Regions from separate parts of the Arthrobacter sp. AB6 genome, predicted to be linked through region 3. Evidence: predicted binding sites of a transcription regulator. Region 3 holds the regulator's gene; each other region holds the start of a gene.

Region 1 (3,272 bases), on a different contig from region 3:
GTCGTCCATGCCCAGCGCCATGCCGGCGTCCCGCACTGCACCCCTGGCCCGGTAGCCATTCTGCATGCTCATCAGGGTGACCCGCTCGGTACCAAAGCGCTGAAAAATCCGGTGGTAGACGTTGTGCCGCTCCGCGCTTTCAACGTCGATATCAATATCCGGAAGTGTTGCCCGGTCCTGCGACAGGAAGCGTTCGAAAATCAGGTCATGCTGCAGGGGGTTCACCTGGCTGACGTCGATCAGGTAATTGACCAGGCTTGAGGCGCCGGATCCACGGGCTGCTGCCCGCACTCCCATTTCCTGGATCATGCGGGACACCTCGGCAACCGTCAGGAAATAGGAGGAGAAGCCAAGGTTGCGGATGATGCCCAGTTCGTGATCGAGCCGGGAGCGCATCCTTTGTCCGGCAGTACCAGTAATTCCCGGGAACCGCCTGGTGATTCCAGCCTGGCACCGCTGGACGAGTTCAAGATGCGGATCCTGGCTGATCCCGATCACTGAAGCTTCCGGCACCACGGGCTGCTTCCACCCCATGTCCGTGACCGGATCAATCCTGCAAAGGTCCGCCAGCGCCTCGGTCTGCTTCATCAGTTGCTTGAGGTCCGCTGCGCCATAGCCTGCCGCAGAAATGATCTCCTTGCCCAGGCGGAGCATCTCCGCGGAGGATTTAAGCCAGCCTTGGCCTGTTGGCTGCAGCAGGGGCTCTTCCGCGAGTTCCGGCAGGGATTTCAGGGTGCGTGCTGAGTCGAGCACATCCGCGGTGGGTGCTCCGTCTGCAGCGCAGTACCGGACGGCGTTTGTCAGGATTGCAGGAACATGATGCTCTTCTGCCAGCTTGAGCATGCGGACAGCATGGGCTGTACTCAAGGGCTTTCCGGGTGCGCTGAGCTGGGAGACTATCTCGGCAACCAAAGTGCCTGCGGGCATTGCGTCCAGCCATTGCATGAACAAGGTGCGCGGGCGAAGGTAGCGCCGCCCGCCCATGGCCCGGCCGACGTCGGAATCTGGCCCGATCAGGACAGTCAACACCGGTTTCAGGGTTTGGGGATCGAGGGTTCGGGAAGCAAGTTCCGCCCTGGTCACGGCAACTGGAACCGTTCCCCCGGATTTCCCGGAGGTACGGGCATGGGCATCTGATATCAGCCTGCAGAGCGCGCGGTAGCCCGCCCCGTTGTTGTTGCCCCGAGCCAGCACCACCACCCTGCCGGCAAGCTGGGTGCGGTGATCGTCGTCGTCAAATACCGCAAGGTCAACACCCACAATGGGATCAATGCCCGCTCCCATGCATGCCTTGAGGTGTTTGATGGTTCCGTACAAACCGTCACGGTCAGTGCAGGCAAGGGCTGTTGCACCGTCAGCGGCGGCGGCCTGTGCCAGTTCCTCAGGCCAGGAGACGCCGTAGTGCGCACTGAAGGCAGTGGAGACGTGAAGATGGGTGAAGCTCATGCTGTCCTTGGCCGGAGTGCGTCATGGATGCGCAGCAGCCGCCAGCGGCCGCTTTGGATATGCCTGGTGAGGTCAAGCGTCAAAGTTTCTTCCGGCTCAAGGGCTCCAAGGACAGGGGGGTCAGGCCGCACCTGGACCCGCCAGATTTCGTGGTCCACCAGTCCGGGTCCACTGCCAAGCGGAGCGCGGCTTTCTTCCGCCCACCATTGCCGGCGTTCGTACCAGCGCACCGGTTCAGCACAAACAGCATAGGAACGTCCTGCCCACAGCAGGCGCAGGGGTTCGCCGTAAGCGCCGCACTCGACGTCCACGGATTGGCTGAACATGCCCATGGCGCCTCCTGGATCCAAACTGGTTTATTCGAATACCTGTTCGAATACATCCAGTCTACCCCTGCCCTGAACGTGCGCAAAGAAGGGTACGGGGAAGGACAAGGAGAATGGCGCGCAAGGGTGGACGGACCGATCGACAGGGAGCAGGATGGTGCCATGAGCACCCAAGACGCACTTCTAAAGCAGGCAAGCATTTCAACCCAGGACTCCACCGTGGTGGCCACGTTCAATATAGACGGCACCATCCCGGCGTCCGGTGCTTACGTGGTTGGGCTGGTAGGTGCTACGCCGGACTATTCAACACAACGGCGGTTATGCATTGAGTTCATGAACGGGGAGGCGATTGCCTTTTACTCATTCAACCGTGAACAGGGAGTCGAAGAAGACTACGACCTGTCCGGCGTGACCCACTCCGATAGCACCATTACGGGCAGCTTCCCCATGGCGGCCTTGAACGGCCTTGGCAAGGGGCATGTCATGTCAGCCTTCAGCGAGGCCGAAGGCAGGGAATTCCAGCACGGCGTCCCCGTGGAGGAACACCTCTGAACAAGGGCTTGCGGGCAGCTCAGCTGTTCCCTTTGTGGACCCGCATTTCCAGTTCGATGAAGCCGGAGATCATTGCCCGGTACGTGGACTCCACGATGTCCGGGTCGATGTCTTTTTTCTCCGCCGCCGAGCGGACATGCTCAATGATCCGTTCCACGCGCCCGGGCGCACGGACTTCGGCGTCATCGCCCTTGAGGGTTCCGGCAATCCGGATCAGCCGTTCCCGGCGGGCGATGAGGGTGACAATCTGGTCATCAACCTCGTCAACAGCAATGCGGACCGCAGCGAGCTGTTCCTTGTCGGCCAAAGCATCTCGATCATTTCCTTGAATTGTCGCCATCGTCTGACAGTATCGAAGCATGCAGCCCAGAGTCGACTTCATCTCACTAGGTGTCCGCAGCGTTTCCGCCTCCCGCGCGTTCTATGTGGACGGCCTTGGCTGGCCGGTCCACCGTGAACTTGCGGAGGATGTTGTGTTCATCCAGGTGAACCACGGTTTGGTGCTGTCCCTGTGGGACGTGCGCCAGATGCAGGCTGACGCCGGCGTCAGTCCGCCCGGCCCGGTTCCCTGCATCACGCTTAGCCACAACCTTCCGTCCACTGAGGACGTGGACCGTGTCATGGAAGAAGCGGCCGCTGCGGGGGCCGTCATTATCGCGGAACCCATCACCCAGCCGTGGGGCGGGTACAGCGGATACTTCGCCGATCCGGACGGCTTCCGGTGGGAGGTTGCCTACAATCCCACCTGGAGAGTGGACGACGACGGCGCGGTCACCGTTTAGCGCTTGCCGCGGGTCCGCGCCGGACTGCTAGAAGAGTGCTTCAACGGGCCGGATGAGTTCCGGCCCGTTGTTCCGGACGTTGCCGACTTCTTTCCCGACTGAGTCCACGCGCCAGTCCGCCGCCACGTCCTTGACCCCCGCCCGCACCAGGTCAACCAGGCCTGCG
Region 2 (3,272 bases), on a different contig from region 3:
CAGGAAGCTGGCGAGGGCTGCCTTCTTCGGCGTCCCGGCCGGGGCAGCGGTGCCTGGCTCAGTGGACGGAAGTAACTGGCTCATGGAGTTCCTTAGATGTGACGACTTTGTCGCGGATGGATCAGGGCTCGCAGCCGGCACGGCCTGGGGTAGGGGCTTGGCTGGCACGGCTGGAAAGTTGGGAAAACCCGAACAGTAGCCACATGGTGGGAGCTACTTGTGCGATACAGCAATGATGGCTGTGAGTGGAGTCACTTGTCAAGAAAATAATCACCATCTAGAAATAGCTCTCACTATGTGGCAACATCGAGGTATGAGTGTGAATCAAACCACAGCGGACGATGACGTAGCTGCCGAGATCAAAGCGGACGCCAAGGCGGCCAAACCGGACCGTACCGACATGGTGGGCAAGGCCCTCGGCCTCCTGGTCCTCCTGGGCGATGAGCCGCGCGGTGCGAGTGCCGCGGAAATCTCCCGCCGTGCGGACCTGCCCTTCAGCACCACCTACCGCCTGCTGGGCTCGCTGACGCGGGACGGTTTCGTTGATTATGAACCGGACGGGCGCCGGTACCACCTGGGCCTGCGGATCTTCCAATTGGGCCAGCGGGTCTCCAACCACCACGGCTTCGCAGGAACGGCCATGCCGGTTTTGCGCCGGGTGACCGAGCAGACGGGTGAGGCAACCATCCTGAGCGTCCGGGACGGCCACCACCACCTGACGGTGAACAAGGTGGACGGCCCGCAGATGTTCCGGGTGACCAGCGACCCCGGACACCTGGGCTCCCTCTCCACCACCGCCGTCGGAAAGGCACTGGTGGCCTTCGCCGAGGATTCCGAGCGGGAAAAGCTGTTGGCGGAGCTTCCGCTGGAGCGGCTAACGGAAAAGTCCATCACCGACCGCGACGCCTTCCGCGCCGAAATCGGGAAGGTCCGGGCCGAGGGGTATGCGGTGATGGATGAGGAGAATGAGGCCGGGATGCGCGCCGTCGCGGTCCCTTTGCTCAATTCCCAGGGTCACGCGTTCGCCTCGCTGGCTACGGCCGTTCCTGTTTTCCGCCTGAGCCTTGAAGGCTTGGTGGCGCACGTTCCGCTGCTGCAGGAGGCCGCGGCGGAACTGGCTGCACGTCTTCCGCAGCGGTGAGCGTGCCCAATCGCCCGAATTACGCAAATTCAGGACCTTTTGTTCGTATCTAGAACAAAAGTGCGAGAAGTGAACATTTGTTATATCGTTATTCCAGTCACCTGCTGGCAGCGCACGCCCAACGGCAACGCCGGCCGCCCGGTGCCGTATCAAAGGAGCTGCACGGATGAGTAATCGAACTGAGTCCTACCTCGTGGGACTGGTCGGCGACGGCGTGATGCCGTCACTCACCCCGCCCATGCATGAACGCGAGGGTGATGTGCTGGGACTGCGCTACCTTTACCGGCCCATCGACCTCCTGGAACTGGGCCTTTCCGGGGAATCCGTGGGAGAGCTCCTCAAGAGTGCCCGGAACCTCGGCTTCAATGGCCTGAACATCACCCACCCGTGCAAGCAGCTGGTCCTCCGGCACCTGGATGAAATTTCTCCGGATGCCCGACGGCTGGGGGCCGTCAACACCGTGGTGATCGAGGACGGCCGGTTCGTTGGCCACAACACCGACTTTTCCGGCTTTGCCGCCGCGCTGGCTTCAGGCCTCCCCGCCGCAAAGCTGGACCGCGTAGTCCAGTTGGGCGCCGGCGGGGCAGGTTCCGCCGTCGCCTACGCCCTCCTCACCGCCGGGGTCCGCCACCTGGACCTCGTGGACATGGACGCCGCGCGCGGCGCCGCCCGTGCGGCCGAGCTGGCCGGCTTTTTCCCGGACAGTACCGTGATTGCACGGACGACGACGGAGCTGCCGCAGCTGATGCCCCTGGCCGACGGCCTGGTGCACTGCACCCCCGTGGGCATGGCCGCCCACCCCGGCGTTCCACTGGACCTGGACCTTTTGGAGTCCCGGCACTGGGTGGCGGACATTGTCTACCGCCCCATCGACACCGAACTCGTCCGGGGCGCCCGCGCCAAAGGCTGCGAGGTCCTGGACGGCGGCCGGATGGCCGTGGGCCAGGCCGCCGACGCGTTCCGCATCTTCACCGGCCTGGAGCCGGACCCGGACCGTATGCGCTCGCACTTCCTGGAGCTCGTGGCCGCCGAGGAGGTGGCCGCCTGATGCGCACCGGAATCGCCACGGTCTGCCTCTCCGGCACACTGAAGGAAAAAATGCAGGCTTGCGCCATCGCGGGCTTCGACGGCATCGAGATTTTCGAACAGGACCTGGTCACCTCGCCGCTGAGCCCCGAGGACGTCCGCAGGATGGCCGCCGACCTCGGCCTCGGGCTGGACCTCTACCAGCCGTTCCGGGATTTCGACGGCGTCACGCCGGACCTGCTGAAGGCCAACCTTCGGCGGGCTGAAGCGAAGTTCACGCTGATGTCCCGGCTGGGCATGGACACCATCCTGGTCTGCTCGAACGTGGCCACGGCCACCATCGACGACGACGAACTCCGCGCCTCCCAGCTCTCCGAACTCGCGGAGCTGGCAGGGGACCACGGCATCAGGGTCGCCTACGAGGCCCTGGCCTGGGGCAAGCACGTCAACGACTACGAGCACGCCTACCGCCTGGCGGAGATGGTGGACCACCCCAACTTCGGTACCTGCCTGGACTCCTTCCACATCCTCTCGCGCGACTGGGACACCGCCCCGATCGAGACGATCAACGCGGAGAAGATCTTCTTCGTCCAGGTGGCCGACGCCCCCAAGCTCTCCATGGACGTCCTGTCCTGGAGCCGCCACTACCGCGTGTTCCCCGGCGAGGGCCAGTTCGAGCTCGCCAAGTTCATGGGCCACGTGGTCCGCGCCGGCTACACGGGGCCCGTGTCACTGGAAGTCTTCAACGACGTCTTCCGCCAGTCCGACGTCGAACGCACCGCCGTGGACGCCATGCGCTCACTGATCTGGCTGGAGGAGCAGAGCGCCAAGTGGCTCGCAAGCACCGCGCCGGAAGCCGAAGGGGGCACTGTTGCCGCGTCCCGCCGTCGTTATCCCATGGAACTCGCCACCCTGCCCAAGGTGAACGAGCCCGCCGGCTTCAACTTCGCCGAGGTCAAGGCCGACGACACCGCGCAGCTCGAGAAGCTCCTCAGCCAGCTCGGCTTCGGGTTCGAGGGCCGGCACCGCACCAAGGACGTCCAGCTGTGGACCATGGGCCAGGCCCGCGTGATCATCAACGAGCAGGCGGCGTCGCACGCGGAAC
Region 3 (3,272 bases):
AGCCGAGGCGGGCGCCGGCCAGCGCGAACGCCTTGCTCATGGTCCTCGAGACGATCAGCCGTTCCCGCCCCGGCAGCAGCGTCAACGCACTGGGCGTTCCGTCGTGTGCAAACTCGTGGTAAGCCTCATCGACGATGACGATGGACTGGCTTTCTTCGCCGGCCTCGTAGACGGCTTCCACCACGTCCAGCCCGAGGCCGGTTCCCGTGGGGTTATTGGGTGAACACAGGAAGACGATGTTGGGCTGCAGCTCCTTGACCTGCCGCGCCGCCGATTCGGCGCTGAGTCCGTAATCGCCGGCACGCTCACCCACAATGTATTCCGTGTCCGTTCCGCTGGCCAGCAGGGGATACATGGAGTACGTGGGAGGGAATCCGAGCGCTGTACGTCCCGGCCCGCCGAAGGCCTGGAGTATCTGCTGAAGTACTTCGTTGGAGCCATTGGCCGCCCAAAGGTTGGATTCATCCAGCCCGTGCCCCAGGTACTCCGCCAACGCCTTTCGCAGCTCCGTGAATTCCCGGTCCGGGTATCGATTGAGTCCCGCTGCCGCATCGGATACCGCGGCGGTAATGGCTGCCCTGACGTCAGCCGGGACCCCGTGGGTGTTTTCATTCACGTTCAGGAGGATTGGAACGTCCAGCTGGGGCGCGCCATAGGGAGTAAGCCCGCGAAGGTTGCTGCGGAGGGGAAGCCGGTTCAGGCGCTCTAGCTGGTCATTCACCTGAACAGTTTAGTGCCAGCGCCGGACACCGGAAAATGTGACGGTTTCCTGTTCGCTCCCGCATGCTGCGCCCTCACGCCCGTGGAGAGGCAAAATGCCGGGCCCTAACTTGCAGGCACGAACAATTGCTGGCCGGGAAAGACCGCGCCGGCAGGGAGGTTGTTCAGCTGCACGATGTCCGCGACGACGTCCCGCGGGTCGCGCTCCGGCGAGACGCTGGCGGCGATACCCCACAACGACTCGCCTGGCTGGACCGTCACGGCGACAGTGGGCGTCGTTGCAAGATCCGTCGCGGACTCCGACGCCTTGGCCGGGGCATTGAAAAAGCCTGCCAGGGAGAAGAGCAGCGCAGCCAGCAGGACCAGCGGAATGCCGATTAGCACGATGCGACCGCGACGGGTCAGCCGAAGCGGCGGAAGAGGCGCAGGCCGCCCGGCCAGACGATTGTCCGACTGGGACATGATTTGCTGCACCGAAAGCAGCTGTTGGCGTGAACCCCGCGTAACAGATGTACCTGACATGATCTGAGCCCTCCTGGACCGTACTGTGCTGCCCGGACGTCCTTCCCGCCGCCCCCGGCCGGACGTATTCCGGCGCGGTCTTCGAAGGACCAGGGCAGTCAGTAGAACATATATTCGAACTTTGCTTTCTCTGTTTTAGCACCTATCAACGAACATTGTCGAGACTCGCTAGAACAAATGTTTGAAAAAGCAATGCGGCTGGCCTAGCTTTGAACCAAAGAACAACCACCCGGACAGTCGATCAGCAGGGTCTGACATTCAAGGGCGGGACCTTCCAGGGCCTGGCCATGGAACGGACCGGCGGAACCGAAAGGCATTGGCGAACATGGCAGCAGCAGCCGCCGGGGGCAGGGCAACCGCGCAACCGAAGAGGACCGCCAAGGGCCTGACTCCACGGCAGAAGAAAATCCTCGAAACCATCCAGCGCTCGGTCAACGAGAACGGGTACCCGCCGTCCATGCGGGAGATCGGCGACACCGTGGGGCTGGCGAGCCTTTCGAGCGTCACGCACCAGCTCTCCCAGCTTGAGAAGCTTGGCTACCTCCGCCGCGACCCCAAGCGGCCCCGGGCCATGGAAGTCCTCATGCCCCTGACCCTGGACGGCGGAGCCGCAAAGCCGGCCAGCCAGGCGTCCGCCGTGCGTTCACCCGGTACAGCGACTGTCACCGAACTGCCCACCGCCCTGGACACGGCAATGGTCCCCCTGGTGGGCCGGATCGCCGCAGGCGGCCCCATCCTTGCCGACCAGCTGGTGGAGGATGTCATGCCGCTCCCCAGGCAACTGGTGGGCCAGGGGGAACTGTTCATGCTTCGGGTAGCCGGGGATTCCATGGTGGATGCGGCCATCTGCGACGGCGACTGGGTTGTGGTCCGCCGCCAGCAGGATGCCGCCAACGGGGACATTGTGGCCGCGCTCCTGGATGACGAAGCCACCGTCAAGACATTCCGCCAGCGCGACGGCCACACGTGGCTGCTGCCGCAGAACACCCAGTACGAACCCATCCTCGGGGACCACGCCACCATCATGGGCAAGGTTGTGTCCGTACTCCGCTCGCTGTAGCCGGGAAACTCCGCCCGCCGCAGCGAGGCGGGCTCAGGCGTTTTCCCGGGCCAGCCGTTCCAGGGCTGCGATCGCCGTCTTCCGGTCTGTTGTGGACCAGAAGGGCGGCAGCGCCCCGCGGAGGAACCCGGCATAGCGCTCGGTGGCCAACCGGGAGTCCAGCACGGCCACCACTCCCCTGTCGCCCGTGGAACGGATCAGCCGGCCGGCCCCCTGGGCGAGCCGGATCGCGGCGTGCGTGGCCGAAACCGACATGAAGCCGTTTCCACCGGCCTGTGCTACCGCCCGTGAGCGCGCCGTCATGAGGGGATCGTCCGGCCGCGGAAACGGAATGCGGTCTATCACCACCAGCCGGCACGAGCCGCCGGGGACGTCCACGCCCTGCCAGAGGGACATGGTCCCGAACAGGCAGGTATCGGGCTCGTCGGCGAACTGCTTTACCAGGGCGGTCATGGTGGAGTCACCCTGGCAGAGGACCGTCATTCCCAGCTTGGGGCGAAGCGCCTCGGCCGCTTCCTCTGCCGCACGCCGGGACGAGAACAGGCACAGTGCCCCGCCACCGGATGCACGGATCAGGGCTTCCAGTTCGTCCAGCGCTTCCGGGGAGGCGCCCCGGCCGGGCTTCGGCAGGTGCCCGGCAACGTAGAGGATGCCCTGCTTCGGGTAGTCGAAGGGCGATCCCACGTCAACGCCGGTCCAGCTGGGGGCGCCGTCGCCCACCAGGCCCAGTCCGCCCGCTGCAGGCTCGAATGCGGAACCGATGGCCAGCGTCGCGGAGGTCAGCACCACCGTGTGGCCGGCGAAGAGCCCCTCACGCAGCCTTCCGGCAACGGACAGCGGCGCAATGTTGATCAACGCCGGAGCGGTCTCGTCCGGCTGGGAGAATCCCTGCGCAGGATCAAAGGAGCTGGCACGGGAAAACCACACCACTTCGCGGTTCTCCCGGGCTGCCAGGAGCCGTTCACAAAGT

What was found. Region 3 encodes LexA, which represses DNA repair genes until DNA is damaged. Its sites were predicted from a motif close to TCGAACANNTGTTCGA; they were not measured.
Region 1: Q9R30_RS01380 (DUF6504 family protein) is a predicted target of LexA. The motif match lies at 1,807-1,822, and genes of this name have one in related genera.
Region 2: Q9R30_RS13645 (shikimate dehydrogenase) is a predicted target of LexA. The motif match lies at 1,192-1,207, and genes of this name have one in related genera.

The regions. Positions count from the first base shown of each region.
Region 1 is NZ_JAUZVL010000002.1:5,575-8,846, forward strand. It holds gene Q9R30_RS01375 (DNA polymerase III subunit alpha) at 1-1,446, opposite strand, end outside; gene Q9R30_RS01380 (DUF6504 family protein) at 1,443-1,778, opposite strand; gene Q9R30_RS01385 (hypothetical protein) at 1,935-2,324, shown strand; gene Q9R30_RS01390 (chorismate mutase) at 2,344-2,664, opposite strand; gene Q9R30_RS01395 (VOC family protein) at 2,684-3,106, shown strand; gene Q9R30_RS01400 (SOS response-associated peptidase) at 3,134-3,272, opposite strand, start outside.
Region 2 is NZ_JAUZVL010000017.1:37,054-40,325, forward strand. It holds gene Q9R30_RS13635 (MFS transporter) at 1-84, opposite strand, end outside; gene Q9R30_RS13640 (IclR family transcriptional regulator) at 314-1,141, shown strand; gene Q9R30_RS13645 (shikimate dehydrogenase) at 1,308-2,189, shown strand; gene Q9R30_RS13650 (TIM barrel protein) at 2,189-3,272, shown strand, end outside.
Region 3 is NZ_JAUZVL010000004.1:219,856-223,127, reverse strand. It holds gene Q9R30_RS05030 (histidinol-phosphate transaminase) at 1-721, opposite strand, end outside; gene Q9R30_RS05025 (LysM peptidoglycan-binding domain-containing protein) at 826-1,182, opposite strand; gene lexA (transcriptional repressor LexA) at 1,568-2,302, shown strand; gene Q9R30_RS05015 (ATP-dependent DNA helicase) at 2,336-3,272, opposite strand, start outside.